3 regions of the Marisediminicola sp. LYQ134 genome follow, and region 3 is predicted to be linked to each of the others. Evidence: predicted binding sites of a transcription regulator. Region 3 holds the regulator's gene; each other region holds the start of a gene.
The links. Region 3 encodes HrcA, which represses chaperone genes, less so after heat shock. Its sites were predicted from a motif close to TTNGCACTCGNNNNNNNCGAGTGCNAA; they were not measured.
Positions count from the first base shown of each region.

Region 1: a site for HrcA is predicted at 8,797-8,823, ahead of groL (chaperonin GroEL). Genes of this name have one in related genera too.
Region 2: a site for HrcA is predicted at 1,775-1,801, ahead of groES (co-chaperone GroES). Genes of this name have one in related genera too.

Region 1 covers NZ_JBKIWP010000003.1:135,694-146,271, forward strand. The annotation lists gene ACLHIH_RS13840 (DUF4032 domain-containing protein) at 1-440, opposite strand, end outside; gene ACLHIH_RS13845 (ABC transporter ATP-binding protein) at 544-1,638, opposite strand; gene ACLHIH_RS13850 (DsbA family protein) at 1,849-2,766, shown strand; gene ACLHIH_RS13855 (hypothetical protein) at 2,913-3,365, shown strand; gene ACLHIH_RS13860 (cobalamin-independent methionine synthase II family protein) at 3,470-4,681, shown strand; tRNA gene ACLHIH_RS13865 (tRNA-Thr) at 4,710-4,782, opposite strand; gene ACLHIH_RS13870 (nitroreductase family protein) at 4,881-5,429, opposite strand; gene msrB (peptide-methionine (R)-S-oxide reductase MsrB) at 5,437-5,856, opposite strand; gene ACLHIH_RS13880 (GNAT family N-acetyltransferase) at 5,907-6,368, shown strand; gene ACLHIH_RS13885 (DUF3263 domain-containing protein) at 6,373-6,696, shown strand; gene ACLHIH_RS13890 (LytR C-terminal domain-containing protein) at 6,712-7,281, shown strand; gene ACLHIH_RS13895 (cold-shock protein) at 7,422-7,622, shown strand; gene ACLHIH_RS13900 (DUF3048 domain-containing protein) at 7,682-8,740, shown strand; gene groL (chaperonin GroEL) at 8,869-10,497, shown strand.
Region 2 covers NZ_JBKIWP010000003.1:48,451-59,028, reverse strand. The annotation lists gene ACLHIH_RS13460 (ABC transporter substrate-binding protein) at 1-267, opposite strand, end outside; gene rarD (EamA family transporter RarD) at 321-1,289, opposite strand; gene groES (co-chaperone GroES) at 1,393-1,689, opposite strand; gene ACLHIH_RS13445 (THUMP-like domain-containing protein) at 1,855-3,060, shown strand; gene ACLHIH_RS13440 (hypothetical protein) at 3,057-3,710, opposite strand; gene tsaD (tRNA (adenosine(37)-N6)-threonylcarbamoyltransferase complex transferase subunit TsaD) at 3,789-4,850, opposite strand; gene rimI (ribosomal protein S18-alanine N-acetyltransferase) at 4,847-5,392, opposite strand; gene tsaB (tRNA (adenosine(37)-N6)-threonylcarbamoyltransferase complex dimerization subunit type 1 TsaB) at 5,389-6,021, opposite strand; gene tsaE (tRNA (adenosine(37)-N6)-threonylcarbamoyltransferase complex ATPase subunit type 1 TsaE) at 6,063-6,602, opposite strand; gene alr (alanine racemase) at 6,611-7,720, opposite strand; gene ACLHIH_RS13410 (holo-ACP synthase) at 7,717-8,091, opposite strand; gene glmS (glutamine--fructose-6-phosphate transaminase (isomerizing)) at 8,096-9,943, opposite strand; gene coaA (type I pantothenate kinase) at 10,012-10,578, shown strand, end outside.
Region 3 covers NZ_JBKIWP010000001.1:603,400-613,977, forward strand. The annotation lists gene ACLHIH_RS02890 (alpha/beta fold hydrolase) at 1-608, opposite strand, end outside; gene ACLHIH_RS02895 (pyridoxal phosphate-dependent aminotransferase) at 656-1,855, shown strand; gene lepA (translation elongation factor 4) at 1,949-3,796, shown strand; gene ACLHIH_RS02905 (DUF1990 family protein) at 3,800-4,465, shown strand; gene hemW (radical SAM family heme chaperone HemW) at 4,471-5,697, shown strand; gene ACLHIH_RS02915 (DUF4870 domain-containing protein) at 5,768-6,145, opposite strand; gene ACLHIH_RS02920 (DUF4870 domain-containing protein) at 6,182-6,541, opposite strand; gene hrcA (heat-inducible transcriptional repressor HrcA) at 6,743-7,780, shown strand; gene dnaJ (molecular chaperone DnaJ) at 7,851-8,960, shown strand; gene ACLHIH_RS02935 (16S rRNA (uracil(1498)-N(3))-methyltransferase) at 9,371-10,099, shown strand; gene ACLHIH_RS02940 (histidine triad nucleotide-binding protein) at 10,200-10,556, shown strand.

The sequences.
Region 1 (10,578 bases), on a different contig from region 3:
AAGCCGATCATGTGCAGCCGCACGAGGAGCACCGCGAGGGCGTCGATGAGCCTCGTCGCGGTGTCGGGTCGGAGGGTCTGGGAGTAGAGCGCCCGGTAGGGGAGCGAGAACTTGAGGTGCCTCGTGATGAGCACGGCCTCGAGGGGCTCGCCGTCGTCATCCGTGCGGTTGGTGATGACCGCGATGGGGTCGACGCACGGCACGTCGAGCCTCTGCAGGGTGCGGAGCATCTCGTATTCGCGCTTCGCGAGCTCGACCGAGGTCTCTTTGATCGCGATGACGTACCCGCTCAAGTGCACGAACCGCACGAGGTGGCGGGAGATGCCCTTCGGGAGCGCAGCGATCGAGTCGTCGGGCCAGGTGTCGAGGGGGCGGTTCCACGGGAGGTCGAGAAGCGCCGGGTCGACGATGGCCGAGGTGATGTTGAGGGAGCCGCTCACAGTGAATCCTGACTGCTGGGGCCGCGCCGCGACCGGGTGAGAAACGAGAAAGCCTGCCGGGGTCTCGAGTCGAGTCCCCGGCAGGCTGTGACGAGCGGTGAGGTCAGACCGTGACCGGCTTGCTCAGGCGCTGGCCCGACTCGATGTCGAACACGTGGATGTGCTTCGGCTCGGGAGTGATGAACACCGTCTCGCCGGCGTTCGGGTGCATGCGACCATCGACCCGCGCGACGATGTCGACACGGCGACCGTCGACCTCGTGGTGACCGTAGAGGTACCCGTCGGCGCCGAGCTCCTCGACGAGGTCGACCTCGACCGAGAGGCCCTCGCCGGTGGTCGACACGAAGAGGTCTTCGGGTCGCACACCGATCGTGGCCTTGTTGCCCGACGAGGCCGCGAGGGTCTCGCGCTCGACGGGGGCGACGGCCGTACCGAAGGTGATTCCCGTGTCGACGATGTTCGCCTCGAAGAGGTTCATCGCGGGCGACCCGATGAAGCCGGCGACGAACACGTTCTGCGGCTTCTCGTAGAGGTCGCGAGGCGTTCCGACCTGCTGGAGCACGCCGTCTTTGAGAACCGCGATGCGGTCACCCATCGTGAGCGCCTCGGTTTGGTCGTGGGTCACGTAGACGGTCGTGACGCCGAGTCGACGCTGCAGCGACGCGATCTGCGTGCGGGTCTGCACGCGGAGCTTGGCGTCGAGGTTCGAGAGCGGCTCGTCCATGAGGAACACCTGGGGTTGGCGCACGATCGCGCGACCCATCGCGACACGCTGACGCTGACCACCCGAGAGGGCCTTCGGCTTGCGGCCGAGGTAGGGCTCGAGGTCGAGCAGCTTCGCCGCCTCGAGAACGCGCGTGGCGCGCTCATCCTTGTTGACGCCCGCGATCTTGAGCGCGAAGCCCATGTTCTCGGCGACCGTCATGTGGGGGTAGAGGGCGTAGTTCTGGAAGACCATCGCGATGTCGCGGTCTTTCGGCGGAACGTCGGTGACGTTGCGGTCACCGATGAGGATGTTGCCGTCGTTGACCTCTTCGAGGCCCGCGAGCATGCGGAGCGACGTGGACTTTCCGCAACCGGAGGGTCCGACGAGAACGAGGAACTCGCCGTCGGCGACCTGGAGGTCGAGCGAGTCGACGGCCGGGGTCGTGGATCCCGGGTAGAGGCGGGTTGCCTTGTCGAATGTGACTGATGCCATGACTGTACTTCTCCTTCACCGGCAGGTACGTGCCGGACGATCCGTAGTGAATGGATGTGGGGTGAGTCATCATCCCGTGGCGAGCGTCTGTGCGCGCCACGGGCCATTATGCCACTGTCACCCGTTCGGGGTAACCCTCCGCGTCGGTCGCGCTCAGGTGGCTTCGTTAGGCTGGGGCGGCATTTGTGACCGGAAATTGGATGAGGTTGTATGACTGGCGACGGCTCCGACATCGAGCGCATGAGCAAGAATCAGCGCCGCGAGATGGCGCGCAACAAGGCGCGCGCGCTCCGCGAGCAACAGCGTAAGAAGGAGCGCCGCGGCAAGTTCCTGCTCCAGGGCGGCATCATCGTCGGCTTGCTCGCCGTCGTCGCGATCGTGACCATCGTGGTCGTCGGTTCGATCCGTCCGCCCGGCCCCGGCCCCGCCAACATGGCGAGCGACGGCATCGTCATCGGCGAGGGGTTCACCGCGGTGACGACCCCCGCGCTCGCCGCGGACGAGGAACCCGTCACGACGGCGGTCGACCCCGAGAGCGATGTCATCCCGATCGAGGTCTGGGTCGACTACCAGTGCCCGTTCTGCGCGGACTTCGATTCGGCGAACAAGGAGCTCCTCGAGACCCTCCTCCAAGAGGGCGCCGCGACCATCGAGATCCACCCCGTCGCAATCCTCGACCGTGCGTCGGCCGGCTCGCGCTACTCCACTCGTGCGGCGAACGCCGCGGCGTGCGTCGCGTCGTACTCTCCCGACCGCTTCTGGGCCTTCGACGGCCTCATGTTCGAGAACCAGCCCGCCGAGGGCGAGACCGGTCTCACCGACGAGCAGCTCATCGAGATCACCCGCGACGCCGAGGTCGACGCCCCGACCGTGATCAGCGAGTGCATCGACGACCTCGAGTTCGAGAACTGGGTGGATGCCTCGACCGAGCGCGCCACGGCAGACGAGTCGCTCTTCAACGAGGACGGCAACTTCGTGACCCCGACGATCTTCGTCGCGGGCGAGCGCTACCCCGGTCCGGCCGACGACCCGACCGTGTTCGCCCAGTTCGTCGCGGCCGCGGACGGCGAGGCCTTCACCGAGGAGACCTCTCCGTCGGCGTCACCGTCGCCCTCGCCGAGTCCCTGACCGCGCCGCGCGTGGCGCCTGTCGGGGATGCCCGCTTCGCATTATTGTGAGGTCATGACCTTCGTCTCCTCGCGGTCATCGTCGTGGCCGTCGCTCCGTCTTCACGGCCGAGCGCTCGCGGCCGCTCCGGCGAGAGTGTCGACGTCGTGATGGACGAGATGGCGTCACCCGCCCCGACCCACGTCGACCCCGAGCAGCCACGGCGCGGGAAGCTCGCGACGGCCGCATCCGATCTCATCGTCGCGGTCACCACGATCGTGCTCGCGGGCCTCACGTGGGGCGCGTGGTTCGTGCTCGCGACAGCGATCGCGCGCGGGGCGGAGGGCGCGTTGCGCAGTGCTTCGGAGCCGTGGCAGTGGATCGGCGCCGCCGTGACCCTCGTCGTTCTCACGATCGTCTCGTCGCGATGGACGTCGGCCCCGGTGGCGGTCGTGAGCGTCACGGCGGGGTTCACCCTCGGGTTCTCGATCGCGGCATCCGCTGTCGACGACTCCGGGCTGTGGGCTGTCGGGGCGCTCATGGTCGCCGGGGGGACCCTCGTCGCGATGGCCGTCGTGACCGTGATCGACCGTGCCATCAGGTTGCTTCCGCCCAACTGAGGCCGCAGCGACCGGCAGCACGCGCCGCGCCGAATGAGTCGCCGTGTTGCGGCTCGACCCGGGGTGGGTGGCGTCGTGCGGATGCCGCGACTAGACAAGACGGCATGTCACCCTTCGATGTCAGCCACGCCGGTAGCCTTCCCCGCAGTCCCGAACTGATCGCGGCCAACGACGCGCGCAGTTTCGCCGACGACGGGTTCACCCTTGAGCGCACCCCCGAGTTCGACGAGCTGCTCACTGCAGCGGTCGTCGAGCTCGTGCAGCGCCAGGTCGACCTCGGGGTGACGATCCCCGGCGACGGCGAGTTCGGCAAGGCGATGACGAGCGCGGTCGACTACGGGGCATGGTGGTCGTACTCGTTCCAGCGCGTCGCCGGGCTCTCACTCACCGAGCACACGATCTTCACGCAGGAGCCCGTGCGCTCGGAGCCCGGAGCGGTGCGGCTCACGAGTTTTCCCGACCGCCGCGACTGGACGAGGTTTCACGACGCCTACACCGACTCCGCGTCGGGCATCTCGACGGGCAACACCGCGACGCCGTTCCCGAGCACGACCGGCCCGCTGAGCTACGTCGGGCAGTCCGCGATCGCGTCGGACATCGCCAACCTCAAGGCCGGTCTCGAGGCTGCCGGGGTCTCCGACGGTTTTCTCACGTCGCTCTCTCCGGGCAGCGGGGCGCGCATCCACAACGACCACTACGCGACGGAGGAGGAGCACATCTGGGCGTGGGCCGAGGTCATGCGCGAGGAGTACACGGCGATCGTCGATGCGGGCCTCACGGTGCAGATCGACGACCCGTCGATCGCCGAGAACTGGGACCAGATCAACCCCGAACCGACGATCGAGGACTACCGCGCCTTCACGCGCATCCGTGTCGAGGCGCTCAACTGGGCCATCCGCGACCTCCCTCGCGACCAGGTGCGCTTTCACCTGTGTTGGGGGAGCTGGCACGGACCGCACACGACCGATATCGAGTTCCGGCACATCATCGACCTCATGCTCGAGATCGACGCGGGCAGCTACTCGTTCGAGGCGGGCAACGTGCGGCACGCCCACGAGTGGAAGCTCTGGAAGGATGTCGCGCTGCCGGCGGGCAAGCGCATCGCCCCGGGTGTGGTCAGCCACGCGACCAATGTCGTCGAGCACCCCGAACTCGTCGCCGACCGCCTCGACGCCTTCGCGTCGCTCGTGGGCGCGGAGAACGTCATCGCGTCGACGGACTGCGGACTCGGAGGCCGGATCCACCCGCAGATCGCCGAGGCGAAGCTGCAGGCGCTCGGCGAGGGTGCGCGCATCGCTGCCGCGAGGAGGGGCTAGCACCTGCGGAGCCAGCCCAAGAGAAGGGGGCCCCCTGTCGGAGTCGAACCGACGACCCTCGCTTTACAAGAGCGATGCTCTGGCCACTGAGCTAAGGGGGCGAACGTGCCGAGGCACCGCCCCATGCTATCCGCAGCCGGCGGCGGCCCGCGAAACACCGTGTCGGGGTGTGCACGGCGCGAAGCGCCCGGCCCGATGCTCAGTCGAGGCGCGTGAGCACCTCGTCGAGGGGCACGGTTGCGCGCGCCGGCCTGCTGCCCCGGTCGAGGGGCTCACCCACGTAGAGCCACCCGAGCAGGATCTCGTGGGGGGCGAGACCGTGCATGCGGCTCACCGGCTCGGTGCGCGTGAGGTGACCCGACCGCCACATGACACCCCAGCCCGCCTCGTCGAGCAGAAGACTCAACACGTGGGCGACACCCGCCGCGGTCGCCTCCTGCTCCCACGCGTCGACCTTGATGCTCGGGCGGATGATCGCGACCACCGCGATGAGCAGCTCGGCGCGCAGAGGCTTGCCCGCGAGCTTCTCCGCCGCGCGATCGGTCGCGCCCGTCGCGTCGACGAAAGCCTCGCCGAGTCGCCCCCGCGCGTCGCCGCGCAGCTCGATGAGCCGCCACGGGCGCATCGCCGCGTGGTCGGCGACCGTCGCGGCTGCCGCGACGAGGGGGGAGAGGTCCGCACGTGACGGGGCGGCCGCCTCCACTCTGGGCTGCGACCGCCTCCTCAGCACGGCATCGAGTGCCGTCACGAGAGAGTTACTTCTCTTCTTCCTTGAACTCGAGCGAGAGGGAGTTCATGCAGTACCGGTCGCCCGTCGGGGTCTGGTAGGCGTCGTCGAACAGGTGGCCGAGGTGCGAACCGCACGCGGCGCACTGCACCTCGGTGCGGGTCATGCCGAGACTCGTGTCGGTCACGAGCTTCACGGCGTCGGGGTTGACGGCCTCGTAGAAGCTCGGCCATCCCGAACCCGAGTCGAACTTCGTGCCCGAGGGGAACAGCTCCGCGTGGCACGCGCCGCATGTGTAGACGCCGGCACGCTTCTCGTCGAGGAGGGCGCCCGACCACGGACGCTCGGTCGCGGCCTCACGGAGGATCGAGAAGCGGGTGGGGTCGAGAAGCTCGCGCCACTCGGCATCCGTCTTCTTCACGGTGAGGTCGGTGGAGTCAGAAGTCATGCGTTGGTTCCTTTCAGGAAAACGTTCACTGCCCCATTAAACTCGCGACCGTGCCAGATTGTTCCGTCGTCGCCAAGTCGTGGAGCGAACTCACGACAACCGAGCTCTACGCGTTTCTCAAACTGCGCACCGACGTCTTCTTCGTCGAACAGCGCATCGACGAGGAGGAGCTCGACGATCGCGATCAGGAGCCGCGCACCCTGCACTTCTTCACGGCGGATGATCGCGGCATCGCCGCATACGCTCGCGTGCTCGTCGACGCCGAGCCCTCCCATCGCGACGCCCGCCACATCGTCGGGCGCGTGGTCGTGCGCCAGGACCGGCGCGGCGAGGGCCTCGCGAAGACGCTCGTGGCCGCGGCGCTCGACGCCGTCGGCCCCGTGCCGGTGGTTCTGCACGCCCAGCACTACGTCGCGTCGCTCTACGCGGGGTTCGGCTTCGAGGCCGAGGGGGACATCTACCTCGAAGCGGGCATGCCTCACGTGACGATGTACCGCGCCGCCCTAGGCTGACGCCATGACGACCCCCGAACCCGCGGATGCTCGGCGCCCCGCCGACCCCGCATCGGAGCTCACGGCGCGCGATGCCGACATCCTCGCGTTCGAGCACACGTGGTCGAGGCACGCCGGGGCGAAGGAGGAGGCCATCCGTCTCCAGTTCGGTCTCTCGGTCGTTCGCTACTATCAAGTGCTGAACTCACTCATCGACAGCCCTGCCGCCATCGCGCACGATCCCATCCTCACCCGCCGACTGCGGCGTGTGCGTGACGCACGCGTGGCGGCGCGAGCAGCTCGAGGCGGTAGCCGATCTTCGATCGTTCCCGGTCGAGCGGACGACTAAGACGGGTACCACTGCATGACGAAGACATTCCCTCGCGACCGGTTCGACGAGATCACCGACGAACCGGAACGCGTCGGGGCTCATCGCGCCCCGGCGCCCCGGAATCGCGGCTGGATCGCTTTCGCGTGGGCCGCTCTCGTCACGGGCGTGCTCGTGGGGGCCGGGGTTTTCGCGCTCTCCACCTTCAGTGACTCGGTCAACTTCGAGCTGCCGTTCGAGTCCGCCGCCCCGGGCGATGCGGCCCCCGAGGAGCCCGAGCCGACCGACGCGGTCGCCGAGCTCGACCCCGACGTCGTCATCACCGTGCTCAACGGCACCGCCACGACGGGCCTCGCCAACACCGTCGGCGACAGTCTCGTCGCTGCCGGGTGGGGTGGCGCAGCCGAGGGGGTGGGCACACGCGCCAACGCCGCGGCCGAGGATGTCGTCGCGACGACGGTCTTCTACGGTGACACCGCCGACGAGGCTGCCGCGCGCGCCCTCGTCGACACCCTCGGCACCGGACAGATCCAGTTGAGCCAGGACTACCCGCAGTCGCCCATCGTCGTGCTCATCGGCTCCGACTACGCACCTCCGGCCGGCTGATCTCCGCGAGGTTTCGGGCAGGTTTAATCTCGCGACCGAGCGCCGCGGAAGCCCCGTCCGGCCTGTTCCGGCCGACCCGCCGCCGCTAGCATCCTGTGCAGGTCGCGAGTGCGACCGGCACAGCGCGGCAGGAGCACGGCATGGCGACCGGAACAGTGAAGTGGTTCAACGGGGAGAAGGGCTACGGCTTCATCACCGTCGACGGCGGCGAGGACGTCTTCGTGCACTTCTCCGCGATCGAGATGACCGGATACAAAGTGCTCGAAGAGGGCCAGCACGTGACGTTCGAGGTCGGCACCGGCAGCAAGGGACCGCAAGCGGAGTCCGTGCGGCTCTCCTGATCGCGAATCGCGGGGCGCACGCTTCGAGCGCGGCGTGCGTCGACACTATGGTGTGGCGCATGGTTTCTCCGCGGCGCTCGCCGTCTCGCCGTCGTCTCGCCGCTGCACTCCTCGTCGGCTCGGGGGTGGCATTCGTCTCCGCAGGGTGCGCGATCGAGCTCGCGGCGGTCGCGCCGAGCCCGTCGCCGAGCTACGTCTCCGACTTCGAGGCTCCCGCGCCGACCGAATTCGCGCCGCTGCGGGGCACCTCGGTGGAGCCGGGATCGCTCGAGGGGGCCTCTCTGAGCGCCAAGATCGACAATCATCCCGACGCCAGGCCGCAGGTCGGTCTCGACACCGCAGACGTGGTCTTCGAGGAGCTCGTCGAGGGCGGGATGACGCGCTACGTCGGGGTGTGGCACTCCGACATGCCCGAGGTGCTCGGTCCCGTGCGGTCGATCCGGCCCATGGACCCCGACATCGTGTCGCCCTTCGGTGGAATCATCGCCTACTCGGGTGGCCAGGAACGCTTCGTTGCGCTCATGCAGCAGACCGGCGTCCACAACGCCATCCACGGTCAACCCGACACGGCATCGACGTTCTACCGCACCGACGACAAGCGGGCGCCGCACAACGTGCTCGTCAAGGCGCGCGAGGTCGCGAGCGAGCACACCGATCTCGCCCCGCCCGCGCAGCAGTTCGCGTTCGCGCGGGATGCCGCATCGGCGACCGCGACGCGACACGGCGAGCCGACGGCATCCCTCTCCTACGCGTTCTCGCCCCAGGTGTCGGGCTCGTGGACGTGGGATGCCGCGGCCGAGACGTTCGCCCGAGCTCAATCGGGCGCTCCCGACGTGGATGCGGCGGGTGATCAGCTCGAGGCGACCAACGTGGTCGTGTTGCGTGTCGCCGTGACCATCGACCAGGACATCCCCAAGACCGAGCTCGTCGGCTCCGGCGAGGCGTGGGTGTCGAGCGGCGGGGCGACCGTGCACGGCACGTGGTCGAAACCGGATGCGACGAGCCCCGTGCGGTTGGTCGACGACCACGGTGCCGTTGTGCGCCTCGCGCCGGGCACCACGTGGTTCGAGCTCGTGCCGACCGAAGGCTCCGTCGAGTTCACTCCGCCCGCGGGCTGACGGGCTTCCGCCCCCGTCGTTCACTTGCACTCTCTGGGGCAGAGTGCCAGAATCAGTTAGCACTCCCTTCAGGGGAGTGCCAAAGGCACTGCAGGTTTTACGACGTCCGGGAGGGACGAGAAACACACATGGCAAAGATCATTGCTTTCAACGAAGAGGCCCGTCGCGGCCTCGAGCGCGGCCTGAACATCCTCGCCGACGCCGTCAAGGTCACGCTCGGCCCACGCGGTCGCAACGTCGTTCTCGAGAAGAAGTGGGGCGCCCCCACCATCACGAACGACGGTGTCTCGATCGCCAAGGAGATCGAGCTCGACGACCCCTACGAGAAGATCGGTGCGGAGCTCGTCAAAGAGGTCGCGAAGAAGACCGATGACGTCGCGGGCGACGGAACGACCACCTCGGTCGTTCTCGCTCAGGCACTCGTGCGCGAAGGACTGCGCAACGTCGCAGCCGGCGCCGACCCCATCACCCTCAAGCGCGGCATCGAAAAGGCCGTCACCTCGGTGATCGAAGCCCTCGTGTCGGGCGCCAAGGAGATCGAGACCAAGGAAGAGATCGCGGCCACGGCCTCCATCTCGGCCGGGGACCCCGAGATCGGTGCGCTCATCGCCGAGGCGATCGACAAGGTCGGTAAAGAGGGTGTCGTCACCGTCGAGGAGTCGAACACGTTCGGCACCGAGCTCGAGCTCACCGAGGGAATGCGCTTCGACAAGGGCTACCTGTCGGCATACTTCGTGACCGACGCCGAGCGCCAGGAAGCGGTCTTCGAAGACCCCTACGTGCTCATCGTCAACGGCAAGATCTCGAACATCAAAGATCTGCTGCCGATCGTCGACAAGGTCATCCAGTCGGGCAAGCAGCTCCTCATCATCGCGGAAGACGTCGATGGGGAAGCCCTCGCGACCCTCGTCGTCAACAAGATCCGTGGCATCTTCAAGTCGGTCGCCGTCAAGGCTCCCGGCTTCGGTGACCGTCGCAAGGCGCAGCTGCAGGACATCGCCATCCTCACCGGTGGCCAGGTCATCTCCGAGGAGGTCGGACTCAAGCTCGAGAACGCGACCCTCGACCTGCTCGGCCGCGCGCGCAAGGTCGTCATCACCAAGGACGAGACCACGATCGTCGAGGGTGCCGGCGACGCTGACCTCATCGCCGGTCGCGTGAAGCAGATCCGCGCCGAGATCGACAACACCGACTCCGACTACGACCGCGAGAAGCTCCAGGAGCGCCTCGCGAAGCTCGCCGGTGGAGTCGCCGTGATCAAGGCCGGAGCCGCGACCGAGGTCGAGCTCAAGGAGCGCAAGCACCGCATCGAAGACGCCGTGCGCAACGCCAAGGCCGCCGTCGATGAGGGAATCGTCGCCGGTGGTGGCGTCGCGCTCATCCAGGCAGGCAAGACGGCCTTCGAGAGCGACGCCCTCACGGGCCTCACGGGTGACGAAGCGACCGGTGCGAACATCGTTCGCGTCGCCGTCGACGCGCCGCTCAAGCAGATCGCGCTCAACGCCGGTCTCGAGCCCGGTGTCGTCGCCGACAAGGTGCGCAACCTGCCCACCGGTCACGGCCTCAACGCCGCCAACGGCGAGTATGTCGACATGCTCGCCGCCGGCATCAACGACCCGGTCAAGGTGACCCGCTCGGCTCTGCTCAACGCAGCGTCGATCGCCGGCCTCTTCCTCACGACCGAGGCCGTCGTCGCCGACAAGCCCGAGAAGAACCCGGCCCCGGCCGGCGACCCCACGGGTGGCATGGACTTCTAAGCCTCGGCTCAGCGGTTCGTTCGACGAGAACACGAATCAGGGCGACTCCTTCGGGAGTCGCCCTTTTTCGTGCGCTCGCGC
Region 2 (10,578 bases), on a different contig from region 3:
GGCCTCGTTGAGGGCGCGCACCGCGGCATCCACTCCCGCGACCTGCGCGGCCCCGATGTCGGCGAGATCGCCCGTGAGTTCGAAGAGGGTGCCGATCGACAGCTCGCCGTCACCACTCGGAGCGACCTCGCTCGGGCTCGGAGTGGCGCTCGCGCTCGGGACGGGCATCGAATCGGTCGTCCCGCTCGACGCGCACGCGACGAGCGACACGGCCAGGGCGGCGGCGACAGCACTCGTCGCGAGCGCGCACAAGGGACCCTGGGCCATCGATCAACTCCTTCCGTGTCCGCGTCTCCGCGGCGCACGAGGGAACCCTAGTGTCAGGTCAGCGGGCGTACGACGCGGCGTGCCGACCTGCCCGAAACGACCATGTCCACCGTGAGCACGATGAGGGCGACCCAGACGAGCCCGAACCCGACCCAGCGCTCGGGGGGCATCGCCTCGCGCAACACGAAGGCTCCGAACGCGAACTGCAGGAGGGGCGCCAGATACTGCACGAGACCGAGGGTGATGAGCGGCAACCGACGCGCGGCTCCTGCGAACAAAAGGAGGGGAACCGCCGTGATGACCCCCGACCCGATCACGAGGAGCGTGTGCCCGACGCTCACGGAGCCGAACAGGATTCCCGTCGACGAGCCGACGACGGCCAGCTGGATGACGGCGACGGGGGTGAGCCACGCGGTCTCGAGCGAGAGTCCGCTCACCGCATCGACCCGCGGCCCCACGCGCTTCTTGATGAGCCCGTAGAGCCCGAACGAGAAGGCGAGCGCGAGCGATATCCACGGGAACGTGCCGTAGCCGATCGCGAGCACGAGCACGGCGACGAAGCTGATCGCCACCGCGACCCACTGGGCGGGCCGCAACCGTTCGCGGAGGATGAGCACACCGAGCAAGACCGTGACGATCGGGTTGATGAAGTAACCGAGCGCGCCCTCGAGCACCCGGTCGGTGAGCACCGCGAAGATGTACACCTGCCAGTTGACGTAGATGAACACTCCCGCGAGCCCGACGGTGAGCAGGAGTCGCGGCGAGCGCACGATCGCGACGACGGCCCCCCAGCTGCGCGTGACGGTGAGCAGGAGCGCGCAGAACACGAGCGAGAACAGGATGCGGAACGCGACGATCTCGAACGGACCCGACGGCGCGAGCACGAGGAAGTAGACGGGGAGGAAACCCCAGAGACCGTAGGCACCGATGGCCTGGATGAACCCGGACCTCACGCCCGGTGCGGAGGGGCGGGGAGAGGGCGACGGGGAGCCGCTCGGGGAGGGCGATGAGGCGTCGGGCACTGTCCCGATGCTACTCCCGGGATCGGGCCGACTCTCGCCGTCGCCGCACACGACGAAGGCCCGCCCGGATGACCGGGCGGGCCTTCGAACTGGCGGGTCGTGACTAGCGGACGACGACCGCGAGCACGTCGCGAGCCGACAGCACGAGGAGGTCTTCTCCGCCGTACTTCACCTCGGTTCCGCCGTACTTGGAGTAGATGACCTTGTCGCCGACGGCGATGTCGAGGGGCACGCGGTTGCCGTTGTCATCGATGCGACCTGGACCCACGGCGACGACCTCGCCCTCCTGGGGCTTCTCCTTCGCGGTGTCAGGAATGACGAGACCGGAGGCAGTGGTCTGCTCGGCGTCGACCTGCTTGATGACAATGCGATCCTCGAGCGGCTTGATGGAGACCGACACGGTTGACCTCTTCTTTCTCAGTGCTAACGAAACTTGGGGTTGGCACACTCTCGGTGAGAGTGCCAGAAGTAGCTTACGGGGTCGATTAGCACTCACGCAATCGGAGTGCCAGCCGCGCCTCTCCCCGCGGCGCCGACACGGTCGCCCGTGAGCGACAATGGGGCCATGGAGACCGGCGACCTACTCGAAGTGCTTTCGGCCGACGGGCTCCGGTTGCTCGACTCCCTCCCGCCCTTCGATCCCTCGGCGGACATCGTGCGCACGGTGCGCGAGCTGCGCGCCGCGGGGCACTCCCCCGAACTCGTCGCCGCGGTGCTGAGCCAGTCGAAGCTGCGGGCCCGCGCTCGCGCCAAATTCGGCGAGTTCGCCGACCGCATGCTCTTCACGACCGCGGGCCTCGAACAGGCCACTCGCTTGAGCGTGGCCGCCCACCACGCCGGGCGGTTCACGGCGGCGGGAGCGCGCAGGGTCGCCGACCTCGGCTGCGGCATCGGGGCGGACTCCCTCGCGTTCGCCGCCCTCGGCCTCGACGTGCTCGCGGTCGAGAGAGACGACGTGACCGCGGCGATCGCGACCTACAACCTCGCCCCGTGGGAGGGCGCAACCGTCGTCTCCGCAGATGCCGCGACCGTCGACCTCGCCGACGTCGACGCCGTCTACGTCGACCCGGCGAGACGCACGCGAGGCCACGACAACACGACGCGCGTGCACGACCCGGACCAGTGGAGCCCGCCCCTCGACTTCGCGTTCGGCCTCGCCGCCGATCGGCCCGTCGGGGTCAAGCTCGGGCCGGGTGTCGACCGCGACCTCATCCCCGCAGACGCCGAGGCGCAGTGGATCTCGGTCGATCGGGAGGTCGTCGAGGCGGGCGTCTGGTTCGGTGCGGCGGCACGGGACGGCATCACGCGTTCCGCTCTCGTGATGGGCGCACACGGCACCGCGGAAATGACCTCCCACGGAGACAGCGACGATGTCGCGACGGGCGCCCTCGGGGGTGTCGTCTACGAACCCGACGGTGCGGTCATCCGCGCCCGCTTGATCGGCGACCTCGCGAGGTCGCTCGACGCGCGCATGGTGAGCGACTCGATCGCCTACCTGACTTCGGACGAGGTCGTCGAGACGCCCTTCGCGGTGCCGTTCCGTGTCATCGCGACCCTGCCCTTCGACGAGCGCACCCTCAAGAGAGAACTCGCCGCTCGCGGCATCGGTCGCCTCGAGATCAAGAAGCGCGGCGTCGACGTCGACCCGGCGAAGCTGAGGTCGCGACTGTCACTCAAGGGCACCGGCTCGGCGACGCTCATCGTGACGCGCGTCGCCGGCCGGCACTCGGCTCTCCTCGTCGAGCGAGTGGAGCCCGCGGTCGGTGCCTAGTACCCGCCGGAGTAGGGGTCGCTGCCGATGACGGCGAAGAACGCGATCCACCCGACGAGAGCGATGAGGGCGAGCCCGATACTGACGAAACCGGTGATGAGCGCCGTGAGCCACAGCCCCCGCGCCGGCGCACCCTCGCGCGACTTTCCGAGGAACCCGAGCACGATCGCGGCGGCCGGGAAGAACAGGCCCAGGACGGCCCCCGCAATCGGAATGAAGAGGACCCACAGACCGAGGACGCTGACGATCCCCGCGATCATTCCGAGGAGGCTCAGCGTCTTCGGCGGAGCGGGCGGGGCCGGGGTGTACCCCGCCGAACCGTATCCGCTCGTCTGCTGGTAGCCACCGGGCTGCTGGTACCCGTTGCTCTGCTGGTAGCCGTTGCTCTGCTGGTAACCGCTGGGCGGCTGATATCCGCCGGGCTGCGCGTAGTCGGCGGGAGCACCGTACGCATTCGAGGTCGCCTCGGGCTGCGGCGGGGCGTATCGGCCCGGTGTCGTGTATTCGCCAGGCGCGGTGTATGCGCCCTGACCCTCGGGAGCGGTCGGTTCCGGCGGCGACGGCTGCGCGGCGACGGAGTGGTCGTCTGCCTGCTGGTCGGACGGCGCAGGCGGAACGGGTGGCACAGAGTCGTCTTTGGGGTCGGACATAGGAGCTCCTAGCGGAATGGCTGAGGTGACACGGTTCGGCTCAGCCTGACATCGCGCCGGAGGGGTGTCAAACGAGCGTCACGCCTGGATGGAGGTGACGGGCAGGGTCGAGTCCGCAGAGAAATGCAGGGTCGACGGCGGGGCCCCCGCGGCGATCAGGCGGGCGGCGAGAGCCGCGATCATCGCCCCGTTGTCGGTGCACAGCGAGAGCGGCGGGATGCGCAACTCGATCCCCTCCGCGGCGCAACGCTCCGTCGCGAGTTCGCGCACGCGCGCGTTGGCGACGACCCCTCCGCCGAGCAGCAGGCGGGGGACTCCGAGATCCCGACACGCCGCGACGGCCTTCGTGATGAGAACGTCGGCGACCGCCTCGCGGAAGCTCGCCGCGACATCCGCGATCGGAACCTCCTCGCCGCGATCCCGCACGGCCTCGACCCAGCGGGCCACGGCCGTCTTGAGGCCCGAGAAGGAGAAGTCGTAGCGGTGCGCGTCGAGGTCGCGGGGACGGGTGAGGCCGCGGGGAAAACGGATGGCGCGCGGGTCGCCCCCGACCGCGGCCCGGTCGATCTCCGGGCCGCCCGGGTAGGGCAGGCCGAGCAACCGCGCGACCTTGTCGAAGGCCTCGCCCGCGGCGTCATCGATCGTCTCGCCGAGCAACTCGACGTCGGAGGTCAGGTCGTGCACGAGGAGGAGGGATGTGTGACCTCCCGACACGAGGAGCGCGACCGTCGGTGTCTCGAGGGGCTCCGCCGACTCGCTCACGAGGTCGGCCCCGACGTGACCGACGAGGTGATTGACGGCGTAGAGCGGTTTGTCGAGGGCGATCGCGAGAGCCTTCGCGGCGCCGACCCCCACCATGAGCGCTCCCGCGAGCCCCGGTCCGCTCGTCACGGCCACGGCGTCGAGGTCTGCGAGGTCGACGCGCGCCTCGGCGAGCGCCGAGGAGATCGTCGGGGCGAGCGCCTCGAGGTGGGCTCGAGCGGCGATCTCAGGAACCACTCCCCCGTAGCGAGCGTGCTCCTCCATCGATGAGGCGATGACGTTCGCCAGAAGGGTCGAGCCCCGCACGATGCCGATCCCCGTCTCGTCGCAACTCGTCTCAATGCCGAGCACGAGGGGCGCGGGGGCGTCGGCACTCATGTCGCGGGTCCGTTCGTCGGGTCGGTCGTCGTAGGGGGCGACGCGTCGATCGTGCTGCCGGTCGCCGGCACGGTCTCGGGCTCGATGAACACGAGCCGCATGACGACGGCGTCGACGTCGTCGGGTTGGTAGTACCGCGGTCGCACGGCGATCTCGACGAACCCGAGGTCGCGGTAGAGCGCTTGGGCCGACGGGTTGTCAGCCCGCACCTCGAGGAGGACCTCGTGAGCACCGCGCTCCCTCGCCTCGGCGAGCATCGCAAGCATGAGGACCCTGCCGAGACCTCGACGTCGAGCCGCGGGGGCGACGGCGATCGTGTTGACGTCGGCTTGAGGGGCCCGACGCGGGGCGAAGAGACCCGAATACCCGTCGACACGATCGGGCGACTCCGGGCGGAACGCGACGAGGTAGTAGCCCTGCGCGTTGGCGACCTCCGCCCGCATCGTGGCCCTCGACCACGCGTCGGTGGAGAAGATCCTCTCCTCGAGCAGCATGATCGCGTCGAGGTCACCCTCCCCGGCGCGGCGCAACTGCCACGTCACGACGTCACGCGCTTCGGGCCGCTCGACACCGTGACGTCGGGCGAACGGAGGTAGAGCGGAGCAGCCGACGCGAACTGCCGTTCCGCCGACCTCATGCGCGCGGCGAGAACACCGAGGGCGACTGCCGACACCGCCACGTCGTCGACCCTCGCGAAGCGCGAGAAGTCGGGGACCGCCGACTCGAGGTCGGCGGGGCGGCAGAGGCCTGCGGCATCCGCTCGCTCGGGGACCCCGTCGCTCGCGAGACCCGAGTATGTGGACCAGTAGACCTCGCGCCGACGCGCGTCGGTGACGACGAGAAGGGGGCGGTTCTCCGACGCGAGCTCGGAACTCGCGATGGCGTCGTGGCTCACGACCCGCAGAACGGGTACGGCTCGTCCGAGCCCGAAGGCCTCCGCCGCGGCGATGCCGACCCTGAGGCCCGTGAACGGTCCCGGCCCCATTCCGACCGCGACCGCGGTGACGTCCGATGCCCGAGCACGCGCATCGGCGAGGCACTCGACGATGAGACTGCCGACGACCTCGGCGTGCCGTCGGGAGTCGGATGACGATCGCTCCGCGACGGCGTTCGCCCCGTCGTCGACGAGACCGACGGTCGTGCCGCCCGACGTGTCGATCGCGAGAATCACCCGCCAAGCCTAGATGACCGGGGCGCGAGCGAACCCGTCTGTCACACCGGAGCGACGAAGGGTCGCCGGGCCCAGCGGTCACCGAGCGGTTCGATGCGCACGACTCTCGCCTCGATCGGCTCGTCGTCGGCGGTGTCGCCGTCGCTGTCGCTGTCGTTGTCGTTGCCGTTGTCGACAGGCTCGCCTCGCCCGGCCCCCGTCGGGCGCTCGATCGTGATGCGCAGCACCGAGTCGTCGAGGCCCGCGAGCATCCCGGCCGCCCACTCGACGACGACGATGGACTCGGCGAAGTCGATGTCGAGGTCGTCGAGCTCGGCGGCCGACCCGAGACGGTAGGCGTCGACGTGCACGAGCGGTGCGCCCCCCGCGGTTCGAGGATGCGTGCGCGCGAGCACGAAGGTGGGGCTCGAGACCGTGCCCCGCACGCCGAGCTCGCCCCCGAGCCCGCGGGTGAAGGTGGTCTTGCCCGCACCGAGCGGGCCGTCGAGCGCGACGATGTCGCCCGCTCGCAGCTGCCTCGCGACGTGGGCTCCGAGCGCGGCCATGCTCTCGGGCGTCGAGACCTCGATGTCGATGGGCACCGGCTCGCTCACGGAAGGTACGACCGCTCGATGCGCACGCCGAGGCGCGTGACGATCTCGTAATTGATGGTGCCGCACGCGGCAGCCCAGTCGTCGGCGCTCGGGAGGCCCTCCACGGGATCGCCGAAGAGCACCGCGCGATCGCCGACCGCGACGCGCGAGTCGCCGACGTCGACGACGAACTGGTCCATCGCCACGGTTCCGGCGATGGGGAAGACCGTTCCCCCGATCGAGACGACACCGCGACCCGACGCGGCACGCGGAACGCCGTCGGCGTATCCGAGCGGAACGAGCGCGAGCGTCGTCTCCGCGGTCGTGCGGTAGCGATAGCCGTACGACACCCCGTGACCGGCGGGAACGCGCTTGACGGAGACGATCGACGCACTGAGCTCGAGCGCCGGCGAGAGCCCGAGGTCGGCCGAGGCGACCTGCTCGAACGGCGAAAGGCCGTAGATGCCGATACCGAGTCGCACCATGTCGAATCGCGCGTCGGGAATCCGCAGTGCTCCCGCCGTCGACGCGAGATGACGGATCTCCGGCTCGAGCCCGGCCGCCGCGGCCGCCCCGATAGCGTCGTTGAACACCGCGACCTGGTCGGCGTCGGCGTCGGCCCCCGCGTTCGCGAGGTGGCTGAAGAGCCCGCGCACGACGATCTCGCCGCGTCGCTCGAGAGTCTCCGCGACATCCATGAGGCGCTCGACCTCGCTCACGGGCACTCCGCCGCGGCCGAGCCCCGTGTCGACCTTGAGGTGCACTCGCGCGGTTCCGTGCGCGCGCGCGGCGCTCTCGAGAGCGGCGATCGAGCCGATTCCGACATCGATCCCCGCGGCGACGGCGGGGGCGAAGTCGACGGCCGGGTCGTGCAGCCACGCGAGGATCGGCGTCTCGCTGATTCCGGATGCCCGCAACCGGAGCGCCTCGTCGATGTCGACGACGCCGAGCCAGTCCGCTCCGCCCTCCACGGCGGCTCGCGCGACCGGCGCTGCACCGTGACCGTATCCGTCGGCCTTGACGACGGCCATCGTGTGCGTCGTCGACGTCGCCCGCCGGAGCGCGTCGACATTGCGGCGGATGCGGTCGAGGCTCACGCGTGCCTCGCGCAGGGAACGCGGTGTCATGAGCGACTCCCCTCGGCGACGACGTAGGCGATCGCGACGCCCGCGTCGTGGCTCATCGACACGTGCACGCTCTCGACGCCTCGTGATTCGGCCACGGCGGCCGCGGCACCCGAGAGTTCGAATCCCGGGTTGCCGTGGCCGTCGGGGACGATACGCATGTCGTGCCAGCGCACTCCCGTCGAGTCACCGAGCGCCTTGATGAGCGCCTCCTTCGCCGCAAACCTCCCCGCGAGCGAACGCAGAGGCAGAACGCGCTCCCCGACCCGCCGTTCGCTCTCGGCGAACAACCGCGGGAGCAGGCCGGCAGTGCGCGACGCGGCCCGCTCGAACCGCGCGAGATCGACGATGTCGACCCCCACCCCGACGATCACCGCACTACTCGACCGTGACCGACTTCGCGAGGTTGCGCGGCTGGTCGACGTCGAGTCCCTTCGCCGAGGCGAGCTCCATCGCGAAGATCTGCAGTGGCGCGACCGCGAGGAGCGGCTCGAAGAGAGTGGAGGCGAGGGGGATCGGGATGACGACATCCGCGTAGGGCAGCACCGCGGCATCCCCCTGCTCGGCGATCGCGAGGATGCGGGCACCTCGCGCCCGGATCTCCTGGATGTTCGAGATGACCTTGGGGTGCAGGGAGTCGTGCGCGCGCGGGCTCGGAACGATCACGAAGACCGGTTGGCCCGGTTCGATGAGGGCGATGGGCCCGTGCTTGAGTTCCCCCGCGGCGAACCCCTCGGCGTGGATGTAGGCGAGCTCCTTGAGCTTGAGCGCTCCCTCGAGGGCCACGGGGAATCCCGCGTGCCTGCCGAGGAAGAGGACGGCGCGCGTGTCTGTCATCCACCCGGCGAGCTGGGCGATCGCATCGTGCTGCTCGAGCACGACCGAGAGCTGCTCGGGCAACGATTGAAGCTCGCCGAGCAGCTCGGCGATCTCGACCTTCGGAAGCGAGCCGCGCACGGTCGCGAGGTGCAGTCCGAAGAGGTAGAACGCCGCCACCTGGGCGACGAACGCCTTGGTCGACGCGACGGCGACCTCGGGGCCCGCGTGCGTGTAGATCACCGCGTCGGACTCGCGGGGAATGGTCGCACCCTGGGTGTTGCAGATCGAGAGGGTGCGGGCGCCCGCCGCGCTCGCGTACTTGACGGCCATGAGCGTGTCCATGGTCTCGCCGGACTGGCTCACCGAGATCACGAGGGTGCGCGCGTCGAGGATCGGGTCGCGGTAGCGGAACTCGTGCGAGAGCTCGACGTCGACGGGGATGCGGGCCCACTTCTCGATCGCGTACTTCGCGAGCATGCCGGAGTATGCCGCCGTGCCGCACCCGAGGATGACGATGCGGTCGACCTCGTCGAGGGGGAGCCCGTCGATCTCCTCGAGCCGCACCGCGCCGTCGACGACGCGACCGAGGAGGGTGTTCGCGATCGCGAGAGGCTCCTCGCTGATCTCCTTGGCCATGAAACTCGACCAGCCGCCCTTGTCTGCCGCCGTCGCGTCCCACGCGATCTCCTTCTCGACCGTCGGGCGGGGAGTGCCGTCGAAGTCGGTGACGGTCACACCGTCGGCGGTGATCGTGACGATCTGGTCTTGACCGATCTCGACGTAGCGCCTCGTGTGGTCGACGAACGCGGCGACATCCGACCCGAGGAAGTTCTCACCCTCGCCGAGCCCGATCACGAGGGGGGAGTTACGCCGCGCCCCGACGACGATGCCGGGCTGGTCGCGGTGCACGACGAGCAGGGTGAACGCGCCGTGCAGGCGCGGGACCACACCGCTCAGGGCCGAGACGAGGTCGCCCGTCTTCTGGTATTCGAGCCCCACGAGCAGAGCCGCGACCTCGGAGTCGGTCTCGCTCGTGAACACGGTCTCCGGGTGCGCTGCGAGCAGCTCGGCCTTGAGCTCCGCGAAATTCTCGATGATGCCGTTGTGGATGAGGGCGAGCTTGCCGTCGTCGCCGAGGTGGGGGTGGGCGTTCTCGTCGTTGGGCCCACCGTGGGTCGCCCACCGGGTGTGCCCGATGCCGGTCGCCCCGTTCTCGAGGGCGAGTTCCTCGAGGTCGTCGATGAGGATCTTGAGCTTGCCCGCGCGCTTGCGCGTGTGCATCTGGCCCTGGTCGTCGATGACCGCGATCCCGGCGGAGTCGTAGCCGCGGTACTCGAGCCTCCGGAGTCCCCCGACGAGAACCTCGATGCTCTTGTTGCTCCCGACATAACCCACGATTCCGCACATGAGGATGCATTTTACGCGGTGCCGGCTCCGTATCTGCGCAGGCTGTCGCGGGACTACGCTCGATCCCTATGGGTGAAGCCGCGCACGCGCACACGAACGGGCACGGAACACCCTTCGTCGAAATCGATCGGGCGACGTGGGCCGATCTGTCGCCGTCGACAGCGCTCCCCCTGAGCCCCACCGAGATCGTGGGGCTCCGCGGGCTCGGCGACGTGCTCGACATCCGCGAGGTCTCCGAGGTCTACCTCCCCCTCAGCAGACTCATCAACCTCTATGCCGCCGGCGCCAAGAATCTGCACAGGTCGACGAGCGAGTTCCTCGGACGCCGCACGCAGAGCACGCCGTTCGTCATCGGCGTCGCCGGCTCGGTCGCCGTCGGCAAATCGACGATCGCGCGTCTCCTCCGCGAACTCCTGGCCCGGTGGGACGACACGCCCCGAGTCGAACTCGTGACGACCGACGGCTTCCTCTACCCCAACCACGAGCTCGAGAGGCGCGGGCTCATGACCCGCAAAGGCTTTCCGGAGTCCTACGATCGGCGGGCGCTCCTCAGGTTCGTCAGCCAGATCAAGAGCGGCGCGACGGAGGTGCGCACGCCCTTCTACTCCCACCTGAGCTACGACATCGTCCCCGAC
Region 3 (10,578 bases):
CGGGCGGCGCGGAGGTAGCGCGCGGCGTGCCATCGCACGTGGTCGAGCCTGCCGTTCACGAAGAGGATCGGCGCGGCGATCCCCGGCAGCGCGGCGACCGGGTCGAGGTGCACGAGATCGCGCAGCACGTCGTCCATGACATCGAGGGCGACGCCTCCCGCGATGACGTCGGTCGCCCCCGGTTCCGGCACGAAACGGCGGACCATGAGGTTGTTGAGAGCGAGACCCTGATCGGGCAGCCGACGGATCATCTTCGCGAGCACCCGCCACGCGCCGATGACGAGAGGCGTCGGCGTGGTTCCGCAACTCGCGGCGAGCAGGCCGCTCACGCGCTGCGGTCGCGCGTCTCGAGCGAGGTACTCGATCGCGAGGTAGCCACCGAGCGAGAACCCGACGAGGTAGGGCGGGGGGCCCGGAGCGGCGTCGACGGCCTCGCCGATCGCGTCGAGCGCACCGCGCATCGTGAACCTCTCGCCGCGGCGCGACCCGTGCCCGGGGAGGTCGAGGGCGACAGCGGGGATGCCCGCGGCCTCGAGTTCGGCGAGCTGGTGCCGCCACATCGTGGCCGACGTGCGCAAGCCGTGCACGAAGATCACGGTGGCTCGCATCCGGCGATCGTATTCGGCTCGCCTGGGGGGAGCGCTAGCGTGACAGCATGCCGTCGCTCGCATCCCACATCTCCTCGGTGCCCCCCTCGGGCATCCGCCGCATCTACGAGCTCGCCGTCGAACTCGACGACGTCATCTCGCTCGGGGTCGGCGAACCCGATCGAGCCGTGGCCCCGCACATCCTCGCGGCGGGTGCCGCCGCGTTCGTCGACGACGTGACGAACTACACCCCCAACGGCGGGATGCTCCCGCTGCGCGCGGCGATCGTCGAGAAGCTCGCTCGGGAGAACGGCATCGAGGTCGACCTCGAGCAGGTCTGGGTCACCGTCGGTGCGACCCAGGCCCTGCACCAGGCGATGGGCCTCATGCTCGATGCGGGAGACGAGATCCTCGTGCCCGACCCCGGCTACACGACGTTCACCATGAGCGCGCGCATGCTCGAGGCGGTCCCCGTGCCGTACTCGCTCCTCGCCGCCAACGATTTCGCTCCCGACGTCGACGAGCTCGAGCGGCTCGTGTCGCCGCGCACGAGAGCGATCGTCGTCAACAGCCCGAGCAACCCACTCGGGTCGGTGCTCGACGCCGCGCAACTGACCGCTCTGCTCCAGTTCGCTCGCGCGCACGACCTGTGGGTCTTGAGCGACGAGGTCTACGAGTACTTCACCTACGGCGCCGAGCACACGAGCATCGCGAGTCTCGACACCGACGACCGCGTCTTCTCGGTGTTCTCGCTCTCGAAGACCTACGCCATGACGGGACTCAGGGTGGGCTACCTCGTGACCCCTCCCGGGCTCGCGTCGACGATGCGCACGGTGCAGGAGGCCACGGTGTCGTGCGTCACGGCGCCGGCGCAACTCGCGGCCATCGCGGCACTTCTCGGCGACCACCAGCACGTCGCCGACTCGAAAGAGCACTACCGGGCGAACCTCGAGGCGGCGTGCGCTCTTCTCGACGAGCGCGGCTTCGCCTACTTGCGGCCGACCGGCGCCTTCTACCTCTGGATCGACATGCAGCACGCGACCGACGGTGACGTCGCGGGGTGGGCCGAGAGGTTTCTGCTGCGCGACCGTGTGGCCGTCGCCCCCGGGAGCGCGTTCGGCCGATCGGGGGAGGGCTGGATCCGCGTGTGCCTCGCGGCCGACCCCGCCGATGTCGTCGAAGCGCTCGGGCGGCTTCCGGCTCCGGGAGCACGCTCGATCGCGACCGACCGGACACCGCCACGCGGCGACATCGGGGGAGCGGTCTGACCCGCTGACCGCAGACATCCGCCCCTGGTCGGGTGCGCGCGGGGATGATGGGACAATCGAATGTCCAGTTTGCCCGCACCACCAGAGGAACGTGTGTCTCCCATAGCGAAGAAGGCCCTGCAGCCTGCGGCGACCGACCCCGCTTTCATCCGCAACTTCTGCATCATCGCGCACATCGACCACGGCAAGTCGACGCTCGCCGACCGGATGCTGTCGATGACCGGGGTCGTGAGCGATCGCAACATGCGCGCGCAATACCTCGACCGCATGGACATCGAGCGCGAGCGCGGCATCACGATCAAGAGCCAGGCAGTGCGGATGCCGTGGCAGCTCGGCGATCAGACCTACGCGCTCAACATGATCGACACCCCCGGTCACGTCGACTTCACCTACGAGGTCTCTCGGAGCCTCGCCGCGTGCGAGGGAGCCATCCTGCTCGTCGACGCGGCTCAGGGCATCGAGGCGCAGACTCTCGCGAACCTCTACCTCGCGCTCGAGAACGACCTCACGATCATCCCCGTGCTCAACAAGATCGACCTCCCCGCGGCTGAGCCCGAGAAGTACGCCGCCGAGCTCGCAAGCCTCATCGGCGGCTCGCCCGACGACGTCTTGCGCGTGAGTGGCAAGACCGGAATGGGGGTCGAGGCCCTCCTCGATCGCGTGACGGCGTTGATCCCGGCACCGGTCGGTGACCCGGATGCCGCGGCCCGCGCGATGATCTTCGACTCCGTCTACGACTCCTACCGCGGCGTCGTCACCTACGTCCGGATGATCGACGGCCACCTGTCGCCGCGCGAGAAGATCCAGATGATGTCGACGCGCGCGACTCACGAGATCCTCGAGATCGGCGTCAGCTCGCCTGAGCCGACGCCGAGCCAGGGTCTGGGGGTCGGCGAGGTCGGCTACCTCATCACGGGTGTGAAAGACGTGCGCCAGTCGAAGGTCGGCGACACGGTGACGACGGCGCAGAAGCCCGCGACCGAGGCGCTCCCCGGCTACACCGAGCCTCTCCCGATGGTCTTCTCGGGGCTCTACCCGATCGACGGCTCCGACTACCCGGTGCTGCGTGAAGCACTCGACAAGCTCAAGCTCTCCGACGCCGCGCTCGTCTACGAGCCGGAGACCTCCGTGGCTCTCGGGTTCGGCTTCCGTTGCGGATTCCTCGGTCTCCTGCACCTCGAGATCGTCACCGAGCGTCTCGAGCGCGAATTCGGTCTCGACCTCATCGCGACGGCGCCGTCGGTGATCTACGAGGTCACGACCGACGACAAGAAGACGGTGACGGTCACGAACCCGAGCGAGTTCCCCGGCGGCAAGATCGCGTCGGTGAGCGAGCCCATGGTCAAGGCGGCGATCCTCGCCCCCAAGGACTACGTCGGCGTCATCATGGAGCTGTGCCAGAGCAGGCGAGGCAACCTCCTCGGCATGGAGTACCTCGGTGAGGACCGCGTCGAGATCCGCTACACGATGCCGCTCGCCGAGATCGTCTTCGACTTCTTCGACAACCTGAAATCCAAGACGGCGGGCTACGCCTCGCTCGACTACGAGCCCATCGGCGACCAGGAGTCCGACCTCGTCAAGGTCGACATCCTCCTCCAGGGTGAGCAGGTCGACGCCTTCAGCGCGATCGTGCATCGCGACAAGGCCTACGCGTACGGCGTGCTGATGACCGGTCGGCTCCGCGAGCTCATCCCGCGTCAGCAGTTCGAGGTTCCGATCCAGGCGGCGATCGGTGCGCGCATCATCGCGCGCGAGAGCATCCGCGCGATGCGGAAAGACGTGCTCGCCAAGTGCTACGGCGGCGACATCACCCGCAAGCGCAAACTGCTCGAGAAGCAGAAGGAGGGCAAGAAGCGCATGAAGATGGTCGGCCGCGTCGAGGTTCCGCAGGAGGCCTTCATCGCCGCGCTCTCGGGCGACGTCGAGAAAAAGGCGAAGTAGCGCGTGACCGAGTCCGAAGCGGTTCCGCTCTGGCGTCGACCGGTGACCTACGGCGCGATCGGCGGCACCAAGGCGCCCGATCTCGCGGTGTTCCCACCCGCGGGCTTCCGATCGATCGTGAAGCGCCAGCGCATCGGCCACGGCGACAACAGGTTCGCGTGGGCATCCGCTCAGACGATGACGTGGGGCATCCAGCGGCTCTCCGGGTTCCGGGTCGAAGTCTCCGACGCTCCCGCTGCCGTCACGGATGCGACATACAGTCCCGTGGGGTTCGACACGGCGGGCATCCCCACGGTGTCGGCGACCGTCGCCGAGGCGGACGAAGACACGTTCAACGCCGACGGCGCCTCGTATCTCGTCCCCGGTGACACGGCGACGCTCACCATCCGCTTCCTCCTGATCCCCGTGACCGCGAACGTGAGGGTCGTCTACGTCGTCAACGAGCCCGACCGTGTCGGCTTCGCCTATGGCACGCTCGCGGGCCACCCCGAGAGCGGCGAAGAGGCGTTCATCGTCGAACGCGGCGACGACGGGTCGGTCTGGCTCGCGATCTCCGCGTTCTCACGGCCGAGCACGTGGTACTGGCGCGCCCTCTTCATTCCGCTCCGCATCGCGCAAGCCCTCTACACCCGTCGCTACCTGCGGGTGCTCGCCGGGCCGACCGACTGACGCGGATGCCGAGCGCCCTCCCTCTCGCCGACCCTGCCCCGCTCGACGGCGCTCTCCCGCGCTCCGTCGCCGAGGGCTCGGCCGATCGAGCGTTCGGCGTCTACCTCCACGTGCCCTTCTGTCGCGTGAGGTGTGGCTACTGCGACTTCAACACCTACACCTCCGACGAACTCCGCGGGGCGAAGCGCGTCGACTTCGCGGGCCAGGCGATCGCCGAGGTCGAGGCCGCCGGTCGCCTGCTTAACCAGTCCGGAGCGGCCGAGCGTCGCGCGTCGACGGTCTTCTTCGGCGGCGGGACCCCGACGATGCTGCCCGCGAGCGACCTCGTGGCGATGCTCGACGCCGTGCGCGACACGTGGGGTCTGGCGCCCGACGCCGAGGTGACGACCGAAGCGAACCCCGACTCGGTCGACGCCGACTACCTCGAAGCCCTCGCCCGGGCCGGCTTCACGCGCGTGTCGTTCGGCATGCAGTCCGCCGTGCCACATGTGCTCGCGACCCTGGATCGCACCCACGATCCCGACCGGGTTCCGCTCGTCGTCGACGCGGCGAGGCGGGCTGGGCTCGACGTGAGTCTCGACCTCATCTACGGCACACCGGGGGAGACCCTCGACGACTGGCGGCGCTCACTCGAGCACGCGATCGCCCAGAAGCCCGACCACATCTCGGCATACGCCCTCATCATCGAAGACGGCACGGCCCTCGCGCGTCGGATCCGCCGCGGCGAAGTCGAGGCCCCCGACGACGACCTGCAGGCCGACTTCTACGAGCTCGCCGACCGGATGCTCGCCGACGCGGGATATCAGTGGTACGAGGTGAGCAACTGGGCGATGACTCCCGCTCAGCGGTCGCATCACAATCTCGCCTACTGGACCGGCGAGGACTGGTGGGGCGTCGGCCCCGGAGCGCACAGTCACGTCGGCGGCGTGCGCTGGTGGAACGTCAAACACCCGGCCGCCTACGCCGAGCGGATCGGCCGCGGCGAATCACCCGCGGCCGGACGGGAGACCCTCGACGATCGCACGCGATTCGTCGAGCGGGTTCTGCTGACCTCGCGCTTGCGGGACGGCACGCCCATCTCGTCGCTCGAGCCGCGGGGGCGCACATCCGTCGCCTCCCTCATCGCCGACGGCCTCGTCGACCCGGCGGCCGCCCTGCGCGGCACCGTCGTCTTGACGCTGCGTGGCCGTCTGCTCGCCGACGCCGTCGTGCGCGCCCTGCTCGACGACTGAGCGCGCCTCCCGACGACAGCACGAAGGCCCCACCTCGCGGCGGGGCCTTCGTTCGGGTGCAGCTTGCGGGCTACTTGAGGAACGGGATCGTCAGCGGGTAGGCGTATGCCTCACCCTTGTTCGCCGCGATCGCCGCGATGATGCTGAAGACGATGACGACGACGGCCACGGCGAGGAGCACGAAGAGCCCGACGACGATGACGGTCAGGATGCCACCGATGAACGACGCGATGAGCATCGTGAGCTGGAAGTTGAGCGCCGTGGCGCTGTGCTGGCGCACGAACGGGCCGCGGTCCTTGAGCACGAGGTAGACGATGAGCGCGGGGAGGAAGCTGAAGAAGATCCCTCCGACGTGCGTGAGCGTGGCCCAGAGCTTCTCGTCTGCCGGGCTCATCGGCTGCGGAGCCGACGAGTAGGGGTTGGCGTTGGGCGGATAGTTGTCGCTCATGGTTCCTCCGAGTGCGGTTGGTGTGGTGAGAAGCTGTTATTTGATGAGACGGACGGCGAACGGATAGCGGTAGTTGTGTCCGTCTTTGGCCTTGAGGAAGGCGATGATCGAGAACACGATGCGGACCACGAAGACGACCGGCAGGATGAGAAACCCGATGCCGACGACGACCAGGATGTAGCCCAGCAGATCGGCGGCGAGGAGTGTGATCTGGAAGTTCAGAGCCTCTTTGCCCTCGGTGTCGGTGAAGGAACCGCGATCCTTGAAGATGAGCCAGATGACGAGGGCTGGCACGATGCCGAGAATGCCGAGGATGTGCGCGAGAGACCCCCACTGCCTGTCGTCGGCGGCGCTCAGCGGAGCCGAAGGCTGCGGCTGCGGTGAGGGATTCGACACGGTGGGCCTTTCGAGGCGGAGGGACCGCTCGCCCCGATGGGCGTGCGGTCATGCGGTGCCGCGCCAACAGGCGGGTCCCGCCATGGACTACGTCATACGGTAGTGCTGCGGAAAGCCTGCGTGCAACGCTCCCGCCCGGCAGGTCGCGATACAATTGGCAGTCCTTTGCAGTGAGTGCCAGTCGGGAGAAGGGGAGAGCACATGGCGTCCGACCGCAGCCTCGAAGTTCTCCGGGTCATCGTGCAGGACTACGTCGAGTCGCGCGAGCCCGTCGGCTCCCGGTCCATCGTCGAGCGCCACGCCTTCGGGGTGTCGGCCGCGACCATCCGCAACGACATGGCCCTCCTCGAGGAGGAAGAGCTCATCACCGCGCCCCACACGTCGTCGGGACGCATCCCGACCGACAAGGGCTACCGCGTCTTCGTCGACCAGCTCGCCGACCTGCGCCCGCTCACCGCCGCTCAGCGCCAAGCCATCGAGACATTCCTCGGGCAATCGGCAGACCTCGACGAGACTCTCGCGCGAACCGTGCGCCTGCTCTCGCAACTCACCAACCAGGTCGCGCTCGTGCAGTACCCGACGCTCGGCACCTCGCGAGTTCGTCACCTCGAACTCGTTCCGCTGAGCTCGACTCGCGTCATGACGGTGCTCATCACCGACTCCGGTCGCGTTGAGCAACGCGTCGTCGACGTCGCCGAGGGGGTCGACGAGGCGTTCCTCGGCGAGCTCCGAGCCAAGCTCAACTCGAGCCTCGGCGGGCTCGGCCTCGCCGAAGCGGCCGTGCGCCTCGAAGCGTTCGACGACCAGTTCGCTCCCGAGCGCGCGGGCGTCGTCGGGCGGGTGACGGCGACCCTCATCGAGCAGGTCGCGGCCAACCGGCACGAGCGACTGCTCATGGCGGGCGCCGCGAACCTCGCCCGCACCGAAGAGGACTTCTCCGGGAGCATCTACCCCGTGCTCGAAGCCATCGAGGAGCAAGTGACGCTCCTGCGCCTCTTCGGCGAGATGGCCCCCGACGAGAACGGCTTCTCGATCAGCATCGGTCGCGAGAACGCCTCCTTCGGCCTCGGTGAGACCTCGGTGCTCACGAGCGGCTACGCCGGGACGGGAACCGACCTCGCGAGGCTCGGCGTGCTCGGCCCCACCCGCATGGACTACTCCAACAACATGGCCGCGATCCGCGCGGTCGCCCGATACCTGTCGCGCTTGCTCGGCGACGACCACCCTGACGCGCGCTGACCGTCGTCCACCGCCGTGCGGTGGGGTGCGACGAGTGCGACGCGATCGATAGCAATCAGAAGGAAACCACGTGGCTGACCATTACGAAACGCTCGGAGTCTCTCGCGAGGCGACCCCCGAGGAGATCAAGAAGGCGTATCGCAGGCTCGCGCGCGAACTGCACCCCGACGTGAACCCCGGCGCCGACGCATCCGAGAAGTTCAAGTCGGTGACCCACGCCTACGACGTGCTCTCCGACCCGCAGCAGCGCCAGCAGTACGACCTCGGCCCGCAGGCCGGCTTCGGCGGGCAGAACTTCGGCGGATTCGGCGACATCTTCGAGACCTTCTTCGGTGGCGGAGGTGCCGGTGGGGGCCGTTCGGGGCCGCGCAGCAGGAGCGAGCGGGGTCAGGACGCACTCATCCGCGTCGAGGTGGACCTCGAAGAGATCGTCTTCGGAACTCAGCGCGACCTCGAGGTCGACACGGCCGTGCTCTGCGAGACGTGCAACGGCACGTGTTGCGCCCCCGGCACCCAGCCCCAGACGTGCGACATCTGCCGCGGGACCGGCCAGATCCAGCGCGCCGTGCGCAGCCTGCTCGGCAACGTCATGACCTCGAGCCCGTGCGGCACCTGCCGCGGATACGGCACCGTCATCCCCAACCCGTGCCCGACCTGCTCGGGCCAGGGGCGCGTGCGCGCGCGTCGCAGCATCCCCGTCGACATCCCGGCCGGTGTCGACACCGGACTCCGCCTGCAGATGCCCTCCCAGGGTGAGGTCGGGCCCGCCGGCGGCCCCAACGGCGACCTCTACCTCGAGATCAAGGTTCGGCACCACGACATCTACAGCCGCAACGGTGACGACCTCCTCGCGACCCTCGAGGTGCAGATGACCGACGCGATCCTCGGAACGACGACGACGCTGAAGACTCTCGACGGCGACGTGACCGTCGACATCAAGCCCGGCACGCAGAGCGCCGAGGTCATCACGGTCAAGGATCGCGGCATCACGCGCTTGCGCGGCGGCGGCCGGGGCGATCTGAAGATCGGCGTGCAGGTCATGACCCCCACGAAGCTCAGTCACAAGGAGCAGGACCTCGTCAAACAGCTCGCGAAGGCGCGCAAGGCGCATGCTCCGAGCCTGTCGCAGTTCCAGCAGGGCCTCTTCGAGAAGCTCCGCGACCGCTTCCTCAACATCTGACGCACGCGGAGCCCGCCCTCGGGCGGGCTCCGCTCCCGTCATCCGCCTCCGCCCGTTCTCGTCGCAAATTCAGGAGACGGCCGCCCGTGGCCGGTGTTCCGCTCGCCACCGCGGCGTCACGGTGCTGGGCTTGACAGCGGTCTCCTGAATTTCCATCACGGGGTGTCGAGAGAGCGCCTCGTCGCCTGCACTCGACTACGGATGCCACGCGCACGATCCGTCGGTATTGCGCACGATCCGTCGCAAATTCAGGAGATGCCCGCGCGGCGCTCGTGACTGACGCGCGGTGTGGGCGACGTGGCGTGCGGGCGGGCACCCACCTCCTGAATTTCCGACGGAGAGGGTGGGGATGGGGGCGATGGGGGCGACGGGCGACGGGCGCACGCGCCGCGATCTGCGAAGCTGGTCGGATGGCGCACTTCTACTTGAGCGACGATCTCGTCGAGGCCCGAACGGGCGATCGCGTCACGATCGACGGCCCCGAAGCGCGTCACGCGGTGACGGTGAGTCGCGTGTCGGTGGGGGAGTCGCTCGTCGTCGGAAACGGCTCGGGGCTCGTCGTGACGGGGCTCGTGGCCGTCGCCGAACACACCCAGCTCGTGGTCGAGGTCGTGACGGTCGTCGAACACCCCGCGGCGAGCCCCGCACTGTGGCTCGCCCAGGCCCTCGCGAAGGGCGACCGTGACGAGGCCGCCGTGCAGGCGGCGACAGAGCTCGGTGTCGACGGTGTGGTTCCGTGGGCGGCTCAGCGGTCGATCGTCAAGTGGGAGGGCGCCAAGGTCCGCAAGGGTCACGACCGCTGGACCGCGATCGTGCGCGAGGCGACGAAGCAGTCTGTCCGGCCGTGGTTGCCCGAGGTCTCGCCCGTCGTGTCGACGAAGCAGCTCGCTCGGCTCGCCGACTCCGCACGCCTTCTCGTTCTCGACCCGACGGCGTCGACCCCGCTGAGCGCCATCGAGTCGGACGGCCGAGACGTCGTCGTCGTGGTCGGCCCCGAGGGTGGTGTGGCGCAGGGTGAACTCGACTCCCTCGTTGCGGCGGGTGCTGAGGTGGTGCGGCTCGGCGACACCGTCTTGCGCACGAGCACCGCGGGGCCCGCGGCGATCGCGGTGTTGTGTGTCGCCCTCGGTCGGTGGTGAGCGGTTCCGCCCGCGCTACCTCGTGCCGCCCCGCTCCGCACACGTTGCGCCGCTGGAGAACAGCGGTTTCGTCGTCGGCGGCAGCGTTTAAGCTGTGACCATGCCTCCCGAGTCGCCGTCGATCTTCAGCCGCATCGTGGCGCGCGAGATCCCCGCAGACATCGTCTACGAAGACGATCGCGTCATCGCGTTCCACGACATCGCACCGCAAGCGCCCGTCCACGTCGTGGTCACCCCGAAGACCGAGGCGTTCACCGATGTCGTCGGGCTCGCCGCGGGTGACCCCGAGCTTCTCGCCCACATGGTCGACGTTGCTCGCTCGATCGCCGAGGATCTCTCCGACGGCCAGTTCCGTCTCGTCTTCAACACCGGTCCGGCCAGCGGGCAGACCGTGTTCCATGTTCACGCCCACGTTCTCAGCGGGGCTCTCGAGGAAGGCACCCTTGGCACGCAGTGAGCAGTCTCCGGACCGCCAGAAC